3 regions of the Rahnella sp. WP5 genome follow, and region 1 is predicted to be linked to each of the others. Evidence: predicted binding sites of a transcription regulator. Region 1 holds the regulator's gene; each other region holds the start of a gene.

Region 1 (6,837 bases):
CCCGGCAATCGCCTGAATATCCACCGCCTGAAAATCCTCTTTATGCAGACGGGCGCGCGGTGCCTGACCGGTAATGCACAGGATCGGAATGGAATCCGCCGAGGCGGAATACAGCGCGGTGATCATGTCGGTACCCGCCGGGCCAGACGTCCCCAGGCACACGCCGATGTTCCCGGCTTTCGCACGGGTATAACCTTCGGCCATATGCGATGCACCTTCCACATGACGGGCTAACACATGACGGATTTTTCCATGCAGGCGCATGGCGTTATAAAACGGGTTAATCGCTGCGCCCGGTACACCAAACGCGGTGGTGATCCCTTCTTTTTCCAACACATACATTGCTGCCTGTGCAGCTGTCATACGAGCCATAGCTAAATCCTCAGGTAATTCCGCTTTGCATAAAATAACGGAAAAAGTTTCCAACTTTAATTTGACTGAAAAAAATCCCGCTCACGACAGAGCGGGGATCGCAGGACGAACCGGTTAGTGGCGCTGGCCCAGGGCCAGACTGATGTCACGCGCGGTATCCCGCACCAGTTCGCCTAAATCGGTAAAACGCTCCGTCGTTAAGCGGGAGCTGGGGCCGGAGATCGAAATCGCCGCCACCGCATTGTTATTGCTGTCAAAAATCGCCGAGGCCAGGCAGTTCAGCCCTGTCACATGCTCTTCGCTGTCCTGTGCAAAACCCTGCTGACGCGCGTGTTGCAGATCCTTTTTCAACGCATTCAGATTATCCAGCGTGTGCGTCGTAAAGTTCTTCAACCCCGCCTGCATCATCAGGCTCATCAGCGCCTCGTCATCCAGCGAATACAGTAACGCTTTCCCGGCACCGGAGGCATGCAGTGGCAGACGGCTGCCAAGCGGCGCACACATCCGCACCATCGACTGGCATTCCCGCTGGCCGATCAGTACCGCTTCGAAACCGTTGCGGATCGCCAGATTGGCCGTTTCGCCCGACAACAACATCAGGCGCTGCATATAAGGCGCGGCGACTGACAATACATCCCGGTTATGGATATAAGACGATCCGACCGTAAACGCCTGTAAGCCAATGTGCCACCAGCTCAGTTGCGCATCCTGATAAACAAAATCGGCCTCTTCCAGCACTTTCAGCAGTCGAAAGGTGGTGGAAAGGGGCAGCGACAAATTCTCTGCAATGTTGCTGACAGAAGAACTGCCGCCGGACTGCGCCAGATAATTCAACACCGCAATGCCGCGTTCTAAGGCCTGAGCGCCCTTTTGCGAACCAGAACCAGGCTGGCTAGGACGCCCCCGTTTTTTTACTTCGGCCATCTCACATTTCTCCAGCATCAGGCGCTGAGCGCCCGCGTTTCGCTTGTTTTCAGATGCTTGTATCTTATGCAAGATGCTTTATAGCGTCACGACTTTAATCCCGCCGCAACGGGTAAAATAAGCTGATAGCCCTGAGGTAACTGACTGATATCACAGTTGTCTGCGCCGCCACGATCGACGGTGAGAAAATTCGTCACCGTCTCAAACGCAAACAGCGGATGGTGCCAGACATTCCGGTGATAATTCACGCCCTGCAGGCCGTTGGTGATAAAGGCTTTCAGCGTGGAGATGTCCGGCGTCTCGCCCCCTGCCGCAACAATCACGATAAAGCGCTCGCCCTGCATCGGCACAAACGCCTGTGAACCGAGCGGGTGTTTTTCGAGTTGCGTCACCACAATGGGCAACGGTGCTGGCTGGGCGCGGTTGATGCTGACCAGCGGACGATCCTGCCCGAGGATCTCCACGTTGGTCAGATCGTGGTACCGCTCAACCTTGCCGTCGTTGATATGAAAAAAATCGCGACCTGTCGTCTCAATCACATCACCGTAAGCCGCGAAGGCCGCCTGGGTCAGCGGGTAAACCGGAAGTTCCATGGCATTCATCCCTGCATTTAAAATAAAACCGGTGAGATAAGCCCGCCAGATTGGCGAATTTATCCTCAATGCAATTACTGTAGAAACTTTTTCCAACTTGCTCAATCGAAATATGGAAAAAGATTCCATAAAATTGATGAAGTCCACAATTCTCATCCGGTTAAATCTATAAAATCTTTTTCATTCAATGCATTAACATTACTTCAGGTGACCTATGCTGGATGAGGAGTCGATTAAAACCTTTATGCACGTCGCACAAACAGGCAGCTTTTCCCGCGCGGCAGAGATGCTGCATAAAACGCCTGCGACCATCAGCTATCGAATTAAGATGCTGGAAGACAGTGCCGGGACGTTATTGCTCAACCGCACGACCCGCACGGTGTCGCTGACGCCCGCCGGACAGCATCTGCTTGAACGATGTCGCCAGTGGCTAACCTGGCTGGAGGGTGTACCGGCAGAACTGCAGCAGATTAACGACGGCATTGAGCGCCAGCTGAATGTGGTGGTGAACAATCTGATGTACTGCCCTGAAGCTCTGGCAGCGTTATTAAGCTCTCTGACGCAGCGCTACCCGTTCACGCAGTTCACTTTCACACGGCAGATTTACATGGGGGTATGGGATACGCTGCTGTACGAAGATTTTCAGCTGGCGATTGGCGTCACCGGCACCGAATCCCTTTCTAACGCCGTGAATCTGCTGCCGCTGGGTGAAGTGGACTGGGTTTTTGTTCATGCGCCCTTTCATCCGTTGCAGCACATCACTGGTGTGCTGGAAGAAGCGGTATTGCGTCAGTACATTGCCATCAATGTGGAAGACACCTCGCGCCATCTGAACAAGCGGGTAGCCTGGTTGCTGACCGGGCAACGGCAGATCATCGTAGCAGATGTGGCGACTAAACTGGCCTGTCACCTGAAGGGAATGGGTATCGGTTTTCTGCCGCGCCATCTGTGCCAGCCATATCTCGACAGCGGCGAGCTGATCGCCCGGCAAATCCGCTATCCGCGCGCCCCTTCCCCGCTCAGTCTGGCGTGGAAAAAGGAGTACACAGGCAAGGCGCTGCATGACATTGTTTCTCTGTTCCACCAGAAAGACCCGCTGATCCAACCGTTGCTGGCGGGTTTAGAATAGTGATGCCCTCTTTGGCTTCGCGAATAAATATGGTAACAATAGGCTTAATTATGCGCAGCCTTGACGCCAGATCTTCGACCACAGAAAAGACCGCGTCTCGCCTGCCTGCATCACCTTTATGGAGAACAGCGCATTATGTCAGCCAAACATCCTGTTATTGCCGTGACCGGTTCGAGCGGTGCAGGCACCACAACCACCAGCGTGGCATTTCGTAAAATATTTCAGCAGCTTGGTTTGCGTGCGGCGGAACTGGAAGGTGACAGTTTTCATCATTTCACCCGTCCTGAAATGGATGCGGCAATACGCAAGGCGCGCGATCTGGGACGTCATATCAGCTACTTCGGGCCGGAAGCCAATGACTTTGGTTTGCTGGAAAAAAGCTTTATCGAATACGGTAAAACCGGCACTGGCCGTTCACGTAAGTATCTGCATACTTATGACGAAGCCGTTCCCTACAATCAGGTGCCGGGTACCTTTACGCCGTGGCAGGCGTTGCCGGAACCGACGGATATTTTGTTTTACGAAGGGTTACACGGTGGTGTGGTGGCGGACAAAATTGACGTTGCCGCGCAGGTCGACCTGCTGGTCGGCGTGGTGCCTATCGTCAACCTCGAATGGATCCAGAAACTGGTGCGCGATACCGGCGAGCGCGGGCATTCCCGTGAAGCGGTGATGGATTCCGTCGTGCGTTCGATGGATGACTATATCAATTACATTACCCCGCAGTTTTCCCGCACGCACATCAATTTCCAGCGGGTACCCACCATCGATACCTCGAACCCGTTTGCCGCCAAAGCCATTCCGTCACTGGATGAAAGCTTTGTGGTGATTCATTTTCAGGGGCTGGATGACATCGATTTCCCGTATCTGCTGGCCATGCTGCAAGGGTCGTTTATCTCGCACATCAAAACACTGGTGGTGCCGGGCGGCAAAATGGGGCTGGCGATGGAGCTGATCATGGCGCCGCTGGTGCAGCGCCTGATGGAAGGCAAGAAGATCGAGTAAACTTTATTCGGCTGCAATCACTTCAAAGCTGTGGGTGATTGTGGCCGCTTTCCCCAGCATCAGAGACACAGAACAGTATTTTTCGGCAGACAGGCTGACTGCGCGTTCAACAATCTTATCGGTCAGATCCTTACCGGTGACGATAAAATGCAGATTGATGTGAGTGAACAGACGCGGCGCTTCTTCGCGGCGTTGTGAGGTCAGCTTCACTTCACAATCACGCACGTCATTACGACCTTTTTGCAAAATTGACACCACGTCGATTGCACTACACCCCCCTGCGGACATCAGTAACATTTCCATCGGGCTTGGGGCTTTATCACCCGCGTTTCCATCCATTGAAATCTGATGACCCGATGCAGACTCACCTAAAAATGTCAGTCCTTCAACCCATTTGACACGTGCATGCATGAACTATTCTCCCGGTGAATAAACTTGTCGAAATCTGCTCTCAGAGTACCCTTTCACCTAAAATCTGGCAACGTAACCCGATCGCCATCATGCTGAAGCGAGACAACAGAAGACAGCATCTCAAACCTGTGCTACAAACAAAGCCGAAACATACTTTCCAGTAAATTGCGGTGACGGTTTTTGCGGTTTAAGTACAGAACCCACGGTGATGACAGCAATAAACAGGCTGTTGCACTCCGACATCCGCTTGCAGCATTTCTGGAGAGTTATATGCTGAAAGGGCGCTTTGGATTTGAAGTGCCGTACAGGGAACTCTGAGCCCTGTGATTTTGGGCAGCGATAACAACAGAGGATAATAGCAAATGGTTCTCGGCAAGCCACAAACAGACCCGACTCTTGAATGGTTCCTGTCTCACTGTCATATACATAAGTATCCTTCTAAAAGTACGCTGATTCACCAGGGTGAAAAAGCCGAAACGCTTTACTACATCGTGAAAGGGTCAGTTGCTGTCCTGATTAAAGATGAAGAAGGCAAGGAAATGATACTGTCCTACCTTAACCAAGGTGACTTCATCGGTGAGCTGGGACTCTTCGAAGAAGGTCAGGAACGCAGTGCCTGGGTACGTGCTAAAACTGCCTGTGAAGTGGCTGAAATTTCGTATAAAAAATTCCGCCAGCTGATTCAGGTTAACCCGGATATTCTGATGCGTCTCTCCGCGCAGATGGCAAACCGTCTGCAAGTGACGTCAGAGAAAGTCGGCAACCTTGCCTTCCTTGACGTTACCGGTCGTATCGCTCAAACCTTGCTCAATCTGGCTAAACAGCCTGATGCAATGACCCATCCGGACGGGATGCAAATCAAGATCACCCGCCAGGAAATTGGCCAAATCGTCGGTTGTTCACGTGAAACAGTCGGACGCATTCTCAAAATGCTGGAAGATCAGAGCCTGATCTCCGCACACGGTAAAACGATTGTCGTTTACGGCACACGTTAATCCCTCAAAAATTGGCGCGGCAAAACACTGTCGCGCCTTTTTTATGGGCTAAGCTTTACCCATGACGCTATGGCGAAGACTGTTTTACCATCCTGAAGTGAACTACGCGCTGCGCCAGACGCTGGTGTTGTGCTTACCTGTTGGCATTTGCTGGCTGTTTGGCAATTTGCAAATGGGCCTGCTGTTTTCCCTCTGCCCGGCCTGTTGTAACATCGCCGGTCTGGATACCCCGCATAAACGCTTTTTCAAACGCCTGCTCGTCGGCGGTTCACTCTTTGCCGTGAGCAGCCTTCTGCTGCAACTGATGCTCGAAAGCTGGCATATACCGCTGCCGCTGATCATGCTGTCGCTGGCGTTACTGCTGGGCGTCACCGGTGAAATCAGCCCGCTGCATGCGCGCCTGTTGCCCGGTGCGCTGGTGGCGACTATCTTCACGCTGAGTATGGTGGGCGTGCGCCCGATGTGGCAGGCCCCGGTGTTGTTCGCCGCTGGCACAGCCTGGTACGGATTGTTTAACTGGGCGTGGTTTCGTATTTCGGAAGAACAGCCGATGCGCGAAACGCTCAGCCAGCTCTATCTGCAACTCGCGGATTATTTCGAAGCTAAGTACAGCCTGCTGACGCAACACACCGATCCCGAAACCGCGTTACCCCCACTGCTAACCCGCCAGCAGCAGGTTATCGACCTGATTGCCCTGCTTTATCAGCAATTACACATGTTGCCCCAGCACGGACATCATCATCACCATAAACGGCTGTTTCAGCGTTTTCAGGTGGCGCTCGATTTGCAGGAGCATATTACAGTGAGCCTGCATCAGCCGGAAGAAGTGCAGAAACTGGTGGAGGAAAGCCATGCCGAAGCGGTTATCCGCCGAAATGCGCAGGTGATTTCCACCCGTCTTCGGGTGATTGCCGACGATATTCTTTATCACCGTTTATCCGGGCGCTTTACGATGGCCAATGAGCTGACCGCGCTGGAGAAAATCGCCGCGCGCAACCCGGACAATCCGGTAGGTCAGTTTTGTTATTACCATTTCAGCCGCATTGCCCGTCTGTTACGCACACAGCGGCCGTTGTACAAACGTGACCTGATGAACACCCAGCCGCGTTTGCCCTTCTGGCCCGCGCTGAAAAGCTATCTTTCCTTCAAATCCGTGGCACTGCGTAATGCCGCACGTTTGGGCATTATTCTGGCGATTGGCAGCAGTCTGGGTCTGTTCTTCAATTTGCCCAAACCCTACTGGATCTTGCTGACTATCATGTTGGTCAGCCAGAACGGTTATAACGCCACGCGGGTGAGGATCCAGCACCGTGCACTCGGTACGCTGGCCGGATTGCTGATTGCCTCAGGCTTGCTCAAACTGGAACTGCCGGAAGGCACCACGCTGCTGTGCATGTTGCTGATCACC
Region 2 (6,837 bases), on a different contig from region 1:
GGTATGGGTGTCGGTGGTATCACTGAAACTGATGCGACACTGGCCGCTGCTTCTAACGCGATCATTCTGGGCTTCAACGTCCGTGCAGATGCTTCTGCCCGCCGCGTCGTAGAAAGCGAAAGCCTGGATCTGCGTTACTACTCTGTCATCTATAACCTGATTGACGAAGTCAAACAGGCGATGAGCGGTATGTTGGCGCCAGAATACAAACAGCAAATCATCGGCCTGGCTGAAGTTCGTGACGTGTTCAAGTCACCTAAATTCGGTGCTATCGCAGGTTGTATGGTGACTGAAGGTATGATCAAGCGTAACAACCCAATCCGTGTACTGCGTGAAAACGTGGTGATCTACGAAGGCGAACTGGAATCCCTGCGTCGCTTCAAAGATGACGTTGCTGAAGTGCGTAACGGCATGGAATGTGGTATTGGCGTTAAGAACTACAACGATGTGCGTACTGGTGATGTGATCGAAGTCTTCGAAATCATCGAGATCAAACGTACTATCGCTTAACGTTTGCGAAGTAGCTGATATCCAGATGGGGGGCCTTGCGCCCCCTTATTTATCTGGAGCAAGTGAGGAGAAAAGCATCATGGCAAAAGAATTTAGCCGTACTCAACGTGTCTCCCAGGAGATGCAAAAAGAAATCGCCATCATCTTACAGCGTGAAGTCAAAGACCCGCGCGTAGGCATGGCGACAGTTTCAGGCGTAGAAGTATCACGCGACCTGGCGTATGCCAAAGTGTTCGTCACCTTCCTGGACGTGCTGACGACTGACAATCACGATCCTGATCGTGTCAAAAATGGCATCAAAGCTTTGCAGGACGCGTCAGGTTTCATCCGTACCCTGATCGGTAAAGCGATGCGTTTACGTGTCGTACCAGAACTGACTTTCGCTTACGACAACTCTTTGGTTGAAGGTATGCGTATGTCCAATCTGGTGACCAATGTCGTGAAGAACGATGCTGAACGCCGTTCAGCTGCAGGCGATGACGAGGAAGCATAATGAGTCGCCCACGTCGCCGCGGCCGTGACATACACGGCGTTCTGCTACTGGACAAATCTTTAGGCTTGTCTTCTAACGATGCACTGCAAAAGGTTAAACGCCTTTATAACGCTAACCGCGCAGGCCATACCGGTGCGCTCGATCCTTTAGCCACCGGTATGCTGCCGCTGTGCCTGGGTGAAGCGACCAAGTTTTCCCGGTTCCTGCTTGATTCTGACAAACGCTATCGCGTGATTGCCCGCATGGGACAACGTACGGATACGTCAGACGCCGAAGGTGCCATCATTTCCGAACGTGAAATGACTTTCACTCAGCAGCAACTGGACGACGCACTCGACAGTTTCCGCGGAGAAACTCAGCAAATTCCTTCCATGTATTCAGCATTGAAATATGAAGGGAAAAAACTGTACGAATATGCACGTCAGGGCATCGAAGTCCCGCGAGAATCACGCAGCATTACCGTGTATGAATTGCAGTTTATACGCTGGGAAGGCTTTGATGTTGAGCTGGAGATTCATTGCTCAAAAGGCACTTACATCCGCACGATTGTCGATGATCTTGGTGAGAAACTGGGCTGTGGTGCGCACGTGACTTATCTGCGTCGTTTGCAGGTGGCAACTTATCCTTCAGAGCGAATGGTCACTATGGAAAAACTCCATGAGCTGATCGCTCAGGCAGAAGAGCAGGGCATTGAGCCGCGCTTGCTGCTGGATCCTTTGTTGTTGCCGATGGATAGCGCATGTGAAGATTTCCCGGAAGTGAATCTGTTGCCTGTGTTGGCCGGATATGTCAAACAGGGTCAACCTGTTCAGGCATCTGGTGCGCCCGTCAGCGGTATGGTTCGCATCACTGAAGGCGAAGAACGTAAGTTTATCGGTGTAGGAGAAATTGATGATGATGGCCGCATTGCGCCACGTCGTCTGGTCGTTGAATACACCGACTAAGCGCTTTCTGCCCACCTTGCGATCATATATAGCAAAGGGTAGAATAGCGCAGCTTATGCATTGGGTTGCTGAATTAGAGATCGGCACCCGTTTAATTATCTATAATATTTTGGAGTAAGATTATGTCTCTAAGCGTTGAAGCTAAGGCTCAGATCGTTTCCGACTTCGGTCGCGGCACTAACGACAGTGGTTCTACCGAAGTTCAGGTTGCTCTGCTGACTGCTCAAATTAACCATCTGCAAGGTCACTTTGCAGAACACAAAAAAGATCACCACAGCCGTCGTGGTCTGCTGCGTATGGTTTCTCAGCGTCGTAAACTGCTGGACTACCTGAAGCGTAAAGATGTAGCGCGTTACACCGGCCTGATCGAACGTCTGGGTCTGCGTCGCTAATCAAGCGAGTTTCAGTGTAAAGGGGCCAATAGGCCCCTTTATTCTAGGAAGCTCAGCCAAATCAGGGTACTGTATGGCTGCGGTTTCTACTGTTATTCTAAGAACATGAACTTCCGTTACAGATGTTTTCGCGCGGCTAATGAGAGACTTTATTACCACATTGCCAGGTATATAAGGATTGTCATTAGTCGCGAGAATGTAGTGAGAAGCTCGGATATTTATCGGCGTGAACTGCTGTCATAACAGCTGCGCGTCATACAAAAGGACATTACATTGCTTAATCCGACTATTCGTAAATTCCAATACGGCCAGCACACCGTTACGCTGGAAACTGGCATGATGGCTCGTCAGGCAACTGCCGCTGTTATGGTTAGCATGGACGACACCGCGGTATTCGTTACCGTTGTTGGCCAGAAAAAAGCTAAACCAGGTCAGAGCTTCTTCCCGCTGACTGTTAACTATCAGGAGCGTACTTACGCTGCTGGTCGTATCCCGGGTAGCTTCTTCCGTCGCGAAGGCCGTCCAAGTGAAGGCGAAACACTGACTTCACGTCTGATTGACCGCCCGATTCGCCCGCTATTCCCGGACTCTTTCCTGAATGAAGTTCAGGTTATCGCGACGGTAGTTTCTCTGAACCCACAAGTTAACCCTGACATCGTTGCGATGATCGGTGCGTCTGCTGCCCTGAGCCTGTCTGGTATTCCATTCAATGGCCCGATCGGTGCTGCACGCGTTGGTTACATCAACGATCAGTATGTTCTGAACCCAACCGCAGATGAGCTGAAAACAAGCCGTCTGGACCTGGTTGTTGCCGGTACTCAGGGCGCGGTTCTGATGGTTGAGTCTGAAGCTGAAGTGCTGAGCGAAGATCAGATGCTGGGCGCAGTGGTATTCGGCCACGAACAACAACAAATCGTTATCGACAACATCAACTCACTGGTTGCTGAAGTTGGTAAGCCGAAATGGGACTGGCAGCCAGAAGCGGTTAACGCAGAGCTGCACGCTCGCGTCGCTGCCTTGTCTGAATCCCGTCTGGGTGATGCGTACCTGATCACCGAGAAACAAGAACGTTACAACCAGATTAATGTGATCAAAGCTGACGTTGTTCAGGCTCTGCAGGCTGAAGACGAATCCCTGGACGCTGGTGAAATCTCTGACATTCTGGGCAGCATCGAGAAGAATGTGGTTCGTAGCCGTGTGCTGCGTGGCGAGCCGCGTATTGATGGTCGCGAAAAAGACATGATCCGTGGTCTGGACGTGCGCACTGGCGTTCTGCCACGTACTCACGGTTCTGCTTTGTTCACCCGTGGCGAAACTCAGGCGCTGGTCACTGCCACTCTGGGTACTGCGCGTGATGCACAGAACCTGGATGAGCTGATGGGCGAAAAAACTGACAGCTTCCTGTTCCATTACAACTTCCCTCCGTACTCAGTAGGTGAAACTGGGATGGTGGGTTCGCCAAAACGTCGTGAGATTGGCCATGGCCGTCTTGCTAAGCGTGGCGTGCTGGCGATGATGCCAAAACCAGAAGACTTCCCGTACACCGTACGTGTGGTTTCTGAAATCACTGAATCCAACGGTTCATCTTCAATGGCTTCTGTTTGTGGCGCATCTCTGGCCCTGATGGACGCAGGTGTTCCGATTAAAGCCGCTGTTGCGGGTATCGCAATGGGTCTGGTTAAAGAAGGCGAAAGCTTTATCGTTCTGTCCGACATTCTGGGTGACGAAGATCATCTGGGCGACATGGACTTTAAAGTGGCCGGTAGCCGCGACGGTATCACCGCGCTGCAAATGGACATTAAAATCGAAGGTATCACCCGCGAAATCATGCAGGTGGCTCTGAATCAGGCTAAGGGTGCACGTCTGCACATTCTGGGCGTGATGGAACAAGCTATCAGCATTCCACGTGGCGATATCTCTCAGTTTGCTCCGCGTATCCACACCATCAAGATCAGCCCGGACAAAATCAAGGACGTGATCGGTAAAGGTGGTTCTGTGATTCGTGCGCTGACCGAAGAAACCGGCACCACGATCGAAATCGAAGATGACGGTACTGTGAAAATCGCAGCCACCGACGGCGAGAAAGCGAAATACGCTATTCGTCGTATCGAAGAGATCACTGCTGAAATCGAAGTTGGCCGTATCTATCAGGGTAAAGTGACCCGTATCGTAGACTTTGGCGCATTTGTTGCCATCGGCGGCGGTAAAGAAGGTCTGGTGCATATTTCTCAAATCGCTGACAAGCGTGTAGAGAAAGTGACTGATTACCTGCAGATGGGCCAGGAAGTTCCGGTTAAAGTTCTCGAAGTTGACCGTCAGGGGCGTGTGCGTCTGAGCATCAAAGAAGCTACCGCACCTTCTCAGGACGAAACAACTGAGCAACCTGCAGCAGAATAATCTGTAACAGAAGTTTTACAGCTCCTTTCCATTTGGGAAGGAGCTGTTCGTCTCACGGACGCAGGACGCGTTTGTGTTAAGCAAGCGGATGACAGGATGTTCATCCAATGTTTGTCTCCGGGAGTAGAAATGAAGCCTTTCTTGCGCTGGTGTTATGTTGCGACAGCACTTATGTTGGCAGGATGCAGCAACCATGATTGGCGTAAAAATGAAGTTCTGGCGATTCCGTTGCAGCCAACGTTGCAGCAGGAAGTCATCCTGGCACGCATGGAACAAATACTTGCCAGTCGGTCATTAACCGATGATGAGAGAGCACAGCTATTATATGAGCGCGGTGTGCTGTATGATAGTCTCGGGCTAAGAGCACTGGCGCGAAATGATTTTTCACAAGCGCTGTCTATTCGTCCTGATATGCCAGAAGTTTTTAACTACCTGGGGATTTACCTAACGCAGGCAGGCAATTTCGATGCTGCCTATGAAGCGTTTGATTCTGTACTAGAGCTTGATCCAACTTACAACTACGCGCGTTTGAACCGAGGTATCGCCCTGTATTACGGTGGCCGATTCTCGTTAGCGCAGGATGATCTGCAGGCGTTTTATCGAGACGATCCAAATGATCCCTTCCGTTCGTTATGGCTTTATCTTGCGGAGCGAGAAATCAATCCAAAGAATGCCGACGTAGCGCTTCAACAGCGTTATGACAAAGCGGACAGAGGGCAATGGGGATGGAATATCGTCGAATTCTACCTGGGCAAAATCAGCGAATCTACGCTGATGGAACGCCTCAAGGCAGAAGCAACGGATAACACTTCGCTCGCTGAGCATCTCAGTGAAACTGACTTCTATTTAGGTAAACATTACCTAAGTCTGGGGGACAAGAACAGCGCCGCGGCACTGTTCAAACTGACGGTAGCTAACAACGTCCATAACTTTGTTGAGCACCGCTATGCATTGTTGGAATTGGCGCTTTTGGGCCATGAGCAAGACGACCTATCAGAATCGGACCAGCAATAGCTGACGACACCAATCAGCCTTTTAATCATGGTATTTACCATTTTTAAGCGCCTTAACGGGCGAGGGTTGCTTTGTTCGTTTTATAATCTAATTTGAGCCGGTTCACACTTTTCAATGAAAATGACTGAAAATTTTCTCGACGAGTTATGTAGACTGGCTGCCATTATTAATGAGGCACGTGTACATGACTACTGAGCTTGAAACCTCTTTTGCTGACCTGGGGCTGTCTGCTCCGATCATTTCTGCCCTTACTGATTTGGGCTACGAAAAACCTTCACCAATCCAGGCTGAGTGTATTCCTCACCTGTTAAGTGGCCGCGACGTTCTGGGTATGGCTCAGACAGGTTCCGGTAAAACAGCCGCATTCTCATTACCGCTGCTGCACAATATTGATGCTTCACTGAAAGCACCACAAATTCTTGTTCTGGCACCTACCCGCGAACTGGCGGTTCAGGTTGCTGAAGCAATGACTGATTTCTCTAAACACATGCATGGCGTGAATGTGGTTGCCCTTTATGGCGGCCAGCGCTATGACGTCCAGTTGCGCGCACTGCGTCAGGGACCACAAGTTGTTGTGGGTACACCGGGCCGCCTGCTGGACCACCTGAAACGCGGCACCCTGAACCTCTCTAACCTGAGTGGCCTGGTGCTGGACGAAGCTGATGAAATGCTGCGTATGGGCTTCATCGAAGACGTCGAAACTATCATGGCGCAGATCCCGGCTGAACATCAGACCGCGTTGTTCTCTGCAACTATGCCAGAAGCTATCCGTCGCATTACCCGTCGCTTCATGAAAGATCCTCAGGAAGTGCGTATCCAGTCAAGCGTGACCACGCGTCCTGACATCAGCCAGAGCTACTGGTCTGTCTACGGTCTGCGCAAAAACGAAGCGCTGGTGCGTTTCCTGGAAGCAGAAGATTTTGATGCGGCGATCATCTTCGTTCGTACCAAAAACGCAACGCTGGAAGTGGCTGAAGCGCTGGAACGCAGCGGCTACAGCAGTGCTGCACTGAACGGTGACATGAACCAGGCACTGCGCGAGCAGACTCTGGAACGTCTGAAAGATGGTCGTCTGGACATTTTGATC
Region 3 (6,837 bases), on a different contig from region 1:
TGTTCCGTTCCCTGCCGTTGTTGCTGGTGCTGATCATTCTCTACAACTTTTCCTATCTCTACGACAACCTTTCGCTCGGCATTCCGTTCACCACGATTTCCTTTTTCAGCACCCCGACGGTGGATTTGCTGGATCAGTTTTCCGTCGCCGTGCTCGGTCTGTCGCTGGTGCAGTCGGCCTATACCGCCGAGATCATTCGCGGCGGGATTTTAGGGGTAGAACACGGCCAGCATGAAGCTGCGGCCGCGCTGGGATTACCGGCCTACCGCCGGACCTTCCGCATCATTTTGCCGCAGGCGTTACGTTCAATTCTGCCGACCGGTTTTAACGAAGTGATCAGCCTGGCGAAAGGCACATCGATTGTTTACGTCCTGTCGATGCCGGAACTGTTTTACACCGTGCAGGTGATTTACAACCGCACACAGCAGGTGATCCCGCTGCTGATGGTCGCCACCATCTGGTATCTGCTGATCACCACCGTGCTGTCGGTTTTGCAGTATTACGTCGAACGCTATTTCTCCCGCGGCACCGTGCGTCAGGTCGCGCCGACACCCTTGCAGCGCCTGCGTCAATGGCGCGTCGCCCGTTCTTAATAAAGGGAAAGCACTATGTCAGAAGCCTTTGATTTATTCGTTAACCGCCCGCAGGAAGCGCCTGTTGAGCAGCTGTTTCCACGCAAACCTCAGGCTGCTACCGTCGGGCGCATCGAAATCAATAATTTGAGCAAATACTACGGCGCGCACAAAGCGCTGGATAACGTGAGTCTGCGCATCGAACCGGGCACCGTGACCGTGATCCTCGGCCCGTCCGGCTCGGGGAAATCGACCCTGCTGCGCACGATTAACCATCTTGAGCGCGTCGATGAAGGTTTTATTCAGATTGACGGCGATTACATCGGCTACCGCCGCAAAGGCGATACGCTGTATGAACTGAAAGAGCGCGCCATCCTCAAACAGCGCACACATGTCGGTTACGTTTTTCAGAATTTCAATTTATTCCCGCACATGACGGTGCTGGATAACATCATCGAAGCGCCGGTGGTTCACGGTCTGCTGAGCCGCAAAAACGCCATCGCCCGTGCCTGTGAACTGCTCGACACGGTCGGTCTGCGCGAAAAAGCGCACGCATGGCCGCGTCATTTGTCCGGCGGACAGCAGCAGCGCATCGCCATCGCCCGTGCGCTGGCGCTGAATCCTAAAGTCATGCTGTTTGATGAACCGACGTCCGCCCTCGATCCCGAACTGGTTGGCGAAGTGCTGGATGTGATTAAGAAGCTGGCGCAGTCGGGCGTCACGCTGGTGGTCGTCACCCATGAAATCGGCTTCGCGCGCCAGGTGGCGGATCAGGTGGTGTTTATGGTGGATGGTCGCGTGGTTGAAAGCGGCGCTGCCGCACAGGTGCTGGAACGGCCGGTTCATGCCAGAACCCAGGCTTTCCTGGAGAAGGTGCTTTAAGACTGGCAAATTTTGGTTTTACAGTGGCACTGAATGCCTGATTTAGACGCCTGACCGAGGAAATTTCAGTTTCTTACGTGCAGTGCTCACATTTGACGCACTGCGCCGAAACCGCCCGGGAGGGAGAAGTGCTTTCTCCCTCCCGGATCTCCCTTCGCTTTTTCAACCAGCACTCCGCTCGCTGGCTATGTTTCAGGTATCACCGCAACAGGCTGGAACCTCTCATTCAGCAAGCTTTCTGAATCGCCCGCAACCCACAATCCGTATTTTCCCCGTTTACCAAACGCCATTTTGGAATACACTTCATTCCTAAATTTCATACTCCGTTTTGTGGCGCAGATCACATCTTAATTGTATGATGAATACATTATTCAACTGGGTGATACACCATGAGCACCGCAATCTCTCTGGTATTCCAATATGTTCGGGCGTTTATTCTGATTTATCTCTGTTTATTCGCCGGGAATGCGATTTCATCTCTTTTACCGCTCACCATTCCCGGCAGCATCATCGGCATGCTGATCCTGTTTGGTTTGCTTTCAACCCAAATTCTGCCGTTCAAATGGGTCAAACCGGGCTGTAATGTTCTGATTCGCTATATGGCGTTGCTGTTCGTCCCTATCGGCGTCGGGGTCATGAATTATTACGAGCAACTGCGCACGCAGTTCGGGCCGCTGGTGGTGTCGTGTCTGGTCAGTACCCTGATTGTATTGCTGGTTGTCGCCTACTGTTCCCACTATATCCATGGCGAACGCGGTGCGGTGACGGATAAAGCGGAGGATAAAAATGATTGATATATTGTGGTCGCTGCCGCTGACGCTGGTGGTGTTTTTCGCCACCCGTAAGCTCGCTATTAAACTTAAAATGCCGCTGCTCAACCCGCTGCTGATGTCGATGGTGGTGATCATTCCCCTGTTGCTGGTCACCCATATCCCTTACGCACGCTATTTCGCGGGCAGCAAGATCCTCAATGATCTGCTGCAACCCGCCGTCGTGGCGCTGGCGTTTCCCTTGTACGAACAACTGCATCAGATCCGCGCCCGCTGGAAATCCATCATCAGTATCTGCTTTATCGGCAGCGTGGTGGCGATGGTGAGCGGCACCGCGATTGCATTATGGATGGGAGCAACGCCGCAAATTGCCGCATCGGTATTACCGAAATCCGTCACCACGCCGATTGCCATGGCCACCGCGCAGTCGATCAATGGTATTCCGGCCATCAGCGCCGTATGTGTGATTTTCGTCGGCATCCTCGGCGCGGTCTTTGGTCATACGATTTTGAATGTTCTGAAGATCACCACCAAAGCCTCACGCGGGCTGGCGATGGGTACCGCATCACACGCACTGGGTACCGCCCGCTGCGCAGAAATGGATTATCAGGAAGGCGCATTCAGTTCACTGGCGCTGGTGATTTGCGGCATCATCACCTCCCTGCTCGCCCCGTTCCTGTTCCCCGTCCTTCTCGCCCTCTTCGGTCATTAACCCATAACGGGCACAGATTCCTCTAACGGGTTCGGATTGTATCAAGGCGGCAACTGAGCGAATCCCCGGGAGCTTACAATAAGTAAGTGACTGGGGTGAACGAAGGCAGCCAACGCAGAGACAATTTGAAGCAGGACGAGGAAAAAGTGTATGTCACTTAAACCTTAGAAAAAGTGACATACAAAGCTGAAAGTACCCGGTTTAAGTACAGTCAGAAAAGAATCTGCCGGTCTGCCGTAAAAGCAGACAGGCAGCGATAACGAAGAGATGGAGCCTGGCGCGTAAGCTTACGCGCCGGAGAGTATTACGAATTCATCTGGAACAGTGACATACCCTGCATGGCGCTGTAGGTCTTATAAGATGCCTGAAGCGCAACCTGCTGCAAGGTGTAGGTCGAAATTGCTGAGGTCCATTCGGTATCGACCAGATTACTGAGTTTGGTCGAGTTCGATACATCGCGGTTGTCGCCCAGTGTATCGAGATTATCCAGTTCGGACATCTGCGTACCCAACTCTGAACGTACGGAAAGCACGTTGTTGAGTGAGTTACTCAGGCCGCGGTTAGCTTTATCGATGGCATCGGTGTATTGCGTATCCGTGGTGTTATCCGCCGATGGCGTTCTCAGCGCAGTCAGCGCACCGTCGATGGTTTTGAATAAATCTGATTCGCTCGGAGAACCGTCCGGTTCGGCTTTCGCATCACCGGTTAAGGCATTAAAAATCTGGTTACCGGTATGGTTGATGGTCATGGTGCGACTGGTATCAACCTGCTGAGTAATAGACGTCGTGCCCCCGGAATAGGTTACCGCACCCGTTGTGGCGTCCTGCGTATAAGGCGGAGTATCACTTTTGTAACCGGCGAAGATGAAGCGGCCGTTACCGTCGGTGCTGTTCGCCAGGTTCACCAGTTGCGATTTCAGGCTGTCCAGTTTTGTCGCCAGAGAAGAACGGTCGTCATCGCTTAAAGAACCGTCACCGGCCTGAACGATCAACGTCTGTGCATCCTGAATCGTCGAGGTCACGCTGCTTAAAATCGACTCTTCCTGACTCATACTCTGGTTAGCAAAGGTACGGGCCACGGAAAACTGGCTGTTCTCCGATTGCGCCTGACGTACCAGCACCGCCTGCGACGCCGCCAGCGGGTCATCCGAAGGCTTGCTCACTTTGCTGCCGGTCGACAACTGTAAACCGGTCGCCTGGAAGCGGTTCTGACCATCCAGTACCGCATTCATGTTTTGGTTGTAAATCATATTGGTACTAAGACGCATGGCATCAGTTCCTTATCAGTTCTGGGATCAGCGAATGTTGATGATCGCGTCGAATATCGTCGAAGCCGTCTGCACGACCTGCGCGTTCGCCAGATAATATTGCTGGTAACGTTGCAGATCGCCGTATTCTTCATCGAGGTTAACCCCGGAGATAGACTGCTGTTGAGCGGTGAGCTGCGTGACGATATTCGCCTGTGAGGTGCTGGTGGTGGTCAGCGTGGAAACCTGGTTACCCACGTTACTTACCATGCTGGCGTATGCGCCCGACAGGGTGGATTTACCTTCCACCAGTTTCGCAGTTTGCAGATTCAGCAGTTTCTGCGCGTTGGTGTTGTCACTCACGCCGCTGTCTGCCGCACCCGCTGCGGCGATCAATGAAGAATCACTGATAGCCAGATTCATGCTGCCCGCAACATTGCTGACCGTTTTGATGGTGATGCTGTCATTGGTATTCGGCGTGCCGGTGACGGAAACCGACAAGCCATCGAAATTCATCGTCGGATCACCATTGCTGTCGGTGCCCGCCGTCGGGGTGATTTTTGCCCCGTCGGAAACGCGGGTTACATCCCAGCTGGTGCCGTTGTAAGCCATAGTGTAATCGCTGGCTTTCACCGCTGCCGTGTCGGTATATGCCACGCTCAGTTGGGCGCTGCCGGTATTTTTGGTGTTGCTGACCGTGGTCGCGCCGGTGAAGGAGAAGAAGTCCGTCCCCGCGTCACCGTTGAGGTCAAAACCGGCTTTGTTGGTGGTATTGAAGCTGTCAGACAGCGCCAGCGCCAGTTGCCCGAGCTGGTTAATGGCCGGTTCCAGGTTGTCTTTACGGAAAGTCAGCGTGCCGCCGAGCGAACCGGTGGTCAGACGGCTTTCCTGAATTTCAGAAACCGAACCGTCCGGTTGGGTCATGCCGACCGTCAGTTTGGAAGGATCGGCACTGGACGGCATCGCAACCACCGTTTTGGCGTTGCCGCCGCTCACCAGCGGCGTGCCGTTGGCGAATGAAATATTGTAAGTATCGCCGTCCTGCTGGGTCACGACCACACCGGTGACGTTGTTCAGCTGACTGACCAGTTGGTCACGCTGATCGAGCAAGGCGTTAGGTTCCTGTCCGGTGCTGCCACGGGTCGCGGTGATCTGACTGTTCAGTTTGGCAATCTGCGACGCATAGGTGTTGATCTGGTCAACATTCTGCGTGACTTGCTGGTTAACGGCGGTATTCATGTCATTCAGGTATTTGGCTGAACTGTTGAACTGCGCGGTTAAACCCTGTGCCTCACCCAGCACTGCCTGACGAGCCGCACTGTCGCTGGCATTGCTGGTCAGCGTTTGCAGGCCTTTAAAGAAAGTCGACATGGTGGCATCGATACCTGTGGAACTGTCGCCGAGCAGGTCATCGATAGAGCTGGCCTGATCAAGCTGCGTTGACAGCGCGCTGCCGGTTGCGCTGGCACCCAGAAGCTGCTTCACCACGAAAGAGTTGTACTCACGATTCACACCGGTCACCGTCACACCGTTGCCGATATAACCGGCAGGAGTAGAGATGCCATTACTTTGCGTAATAATGGCGGTCTGGCGGTTATAACCGGCCACACTCACGTTAGCGATGTTGTTCCCGGTGGTACTGAGCGCCGCCTGCGCTGCGTTCAGTCCGCTCATTGCGGTATTAATTAAGCTACTGGACATGAGTGACCTTTTGGCTGCCGGTGACTTTTTACCACCGTGTAATTAAGGAAGCTGAGCCGGGGGTTTCCCCTTTTCCCATTCTGATCGTGTTATCGGCCTGCACCGCTAAAACTTGAGAAAAAAAACGAGGATTTGCGGGTCTAGAAGATATCTTTTAAATCATGGCTATAGGCTTTCACCGCCTGCTCACCCGCGCCTTTGATTTTCTGGATCACACTCACCAGTTTGTCGGCATAATTCGGGTCGGTCGCGTAACCTGCACGTTGCAAGGCATGCGCGGCTTGTTCAGGAGTACTGGCCGAGGCAACCTGCGCATAACGCGGGTTGTTGGTAAGCAATTTGATGTAATCGCTGATGGCTTCCACATAGGAGCCGTACACGCGGAAACTGGCCTGCACTTTTTTCGCCACGCCGCTGGTATATTCCGTGGTGGTGATTTGGGTGGTCGGACCGTCCCAGCTGCTGCCCGCTTTGATACCGAACAGGTTGAAGCTGCGTTTGCCGTCGGCAGTCGGGATCTCGCGCTGCCCCCAGCCAGATTCCAGCGCGGCCTGCGCCATGATCAGCTGATGCGAAATCCCGCTGTCTTTACTGGCGACCTGTGCCGGAATGGTGAGGCTGGAAACGAACTGTCCGCTGTCGGCTGGCAACGGTGCGCCGCCGGTGGTGCGGTCCGGCGCAGTCGGAATGACTTTGCGCAGATACTGTTCCATCGCCTGCAACGGCATGGTTTTCAGCACTTCGCCGTCCAGCGCCATCGGCACCGTTCCCGCCAGTTCTGACGGTTGCTTGCTGCCACCGGTCAGTTGTTCGACCATCATGTCGGCCATGCCCAGCCCTTTGTCGGACATGTCCTGAGCAATTTGCTGATCGTACATCGATGTATAAAGTTTGGTGGATTCGTTATCCAGAATCCCCCCTTGCGGCAGTGCCTGACGCATGCTTTTCAGCATC

Evidence for each region. The regulator CRP, encoded in region 1, controls carbon source genes, mostly activating them, when cyclic AMP is high. The targets are predictions, from matches to a motif close to ATGTGANNNNNNTCACAT.
Region 2: yrbN (protein YrbN) is a predicted target of CRP. The motif match lies at 5,841-5,858, and genes of this name have one in related genera.
Region 3: EX31_RS11255 (CidA/LrgA family protein) is a predicted target of CRP. The motif match lies at 1,783-1,800, and genes of this name have one in related genera.

The regions. Positions count from the first base shown of each region.
Region 1 covers NZ_JQJR01000007.1:31,562-38,398, forward strand. The annotation lists gene gcl (glyoxylate carboligase) at 1-372, opposite strand, end outside; gene allR (HTH-type transcriptional repressor AllR) at 487-1,296, opposite strand; gene EX31_RS04600 (ureidoglycolate lyase) at 1,383-1,889, opposite strand; gene allS (HTH-type transcriptional activator AllS) at 2,104-3,018, shown strand; gene EX31_RS04610 (phosphoribulokinase) at 3,154-4,023, shown strand; gene EX31_RS04615 (OsmC family protein) at 4,027-4,434, opposite strand; gene crp (cAMP-activated global transcriptional regulator CRP) at 4,797-5,429, shown strand; gene EX31_RS04625 (YccS/YhfK family putative transporter) at 5,491-6,837, shown strand, end outside.
Region 2 covers NZ_JQJR01000009.1:208,058-214,894, reverse strand. The annotation lists gene infB (translation initiation factor IF-2) at 1-510, shown strand, start outside; gene rbfA (30S ribosome-binding factor RbfA) at 590-1,003, shown strand; gene truB (tRNA pseudouridine(55) synthase TruB) at 1,003-1,947, shown strand; gene rpsO (30S ribosomal protein S15) at 2,070-2,339, shown strand; gene pnp (polyribonucleotide nucleotidyltransferase) at 2,613-4,736, shown strand; gene nlpI (lipoprotein NlpI) at 4,866-5,750, shown strand; gene yrbN (protein YrbN) at 5,865-5,945, shown strand; gene EX31_RS08510 (DEAD/DEAH family ATP-dependent RNA helicase) at 5,935-6,837, shown strand, end outside.
Region 3 covers NZ_JQJR01000011.1:182,169-189,005, forward strand. The annotation lists gene EX31_RS11245 (amino acid ABC transporter permease) at 1-593, shown strand, start outside; gene EX31_RS11250 (amino acid ABC transporter ATP-binding protein) at 609-1,454, shown strand; gene EX31_RS11255 (CidA/LrgA family protein) at 1,844-2,248, shown strand; gene EX31_RS11260 (CidB/LrgB family autolysis modulator) at 2,241-2,936, shown strand; gene flgL (flagellar hook-associated protein FlgL) at 3,241-4,203, opposite strand; gene flgK (flagellar hook-associated protein FlgK) at 4,231-5,883, opposite strand; gene flgJ (flagellar assembly peptidoglycan hydrolase FlgJ) at 6,024-6,837, opposite strand, start outside.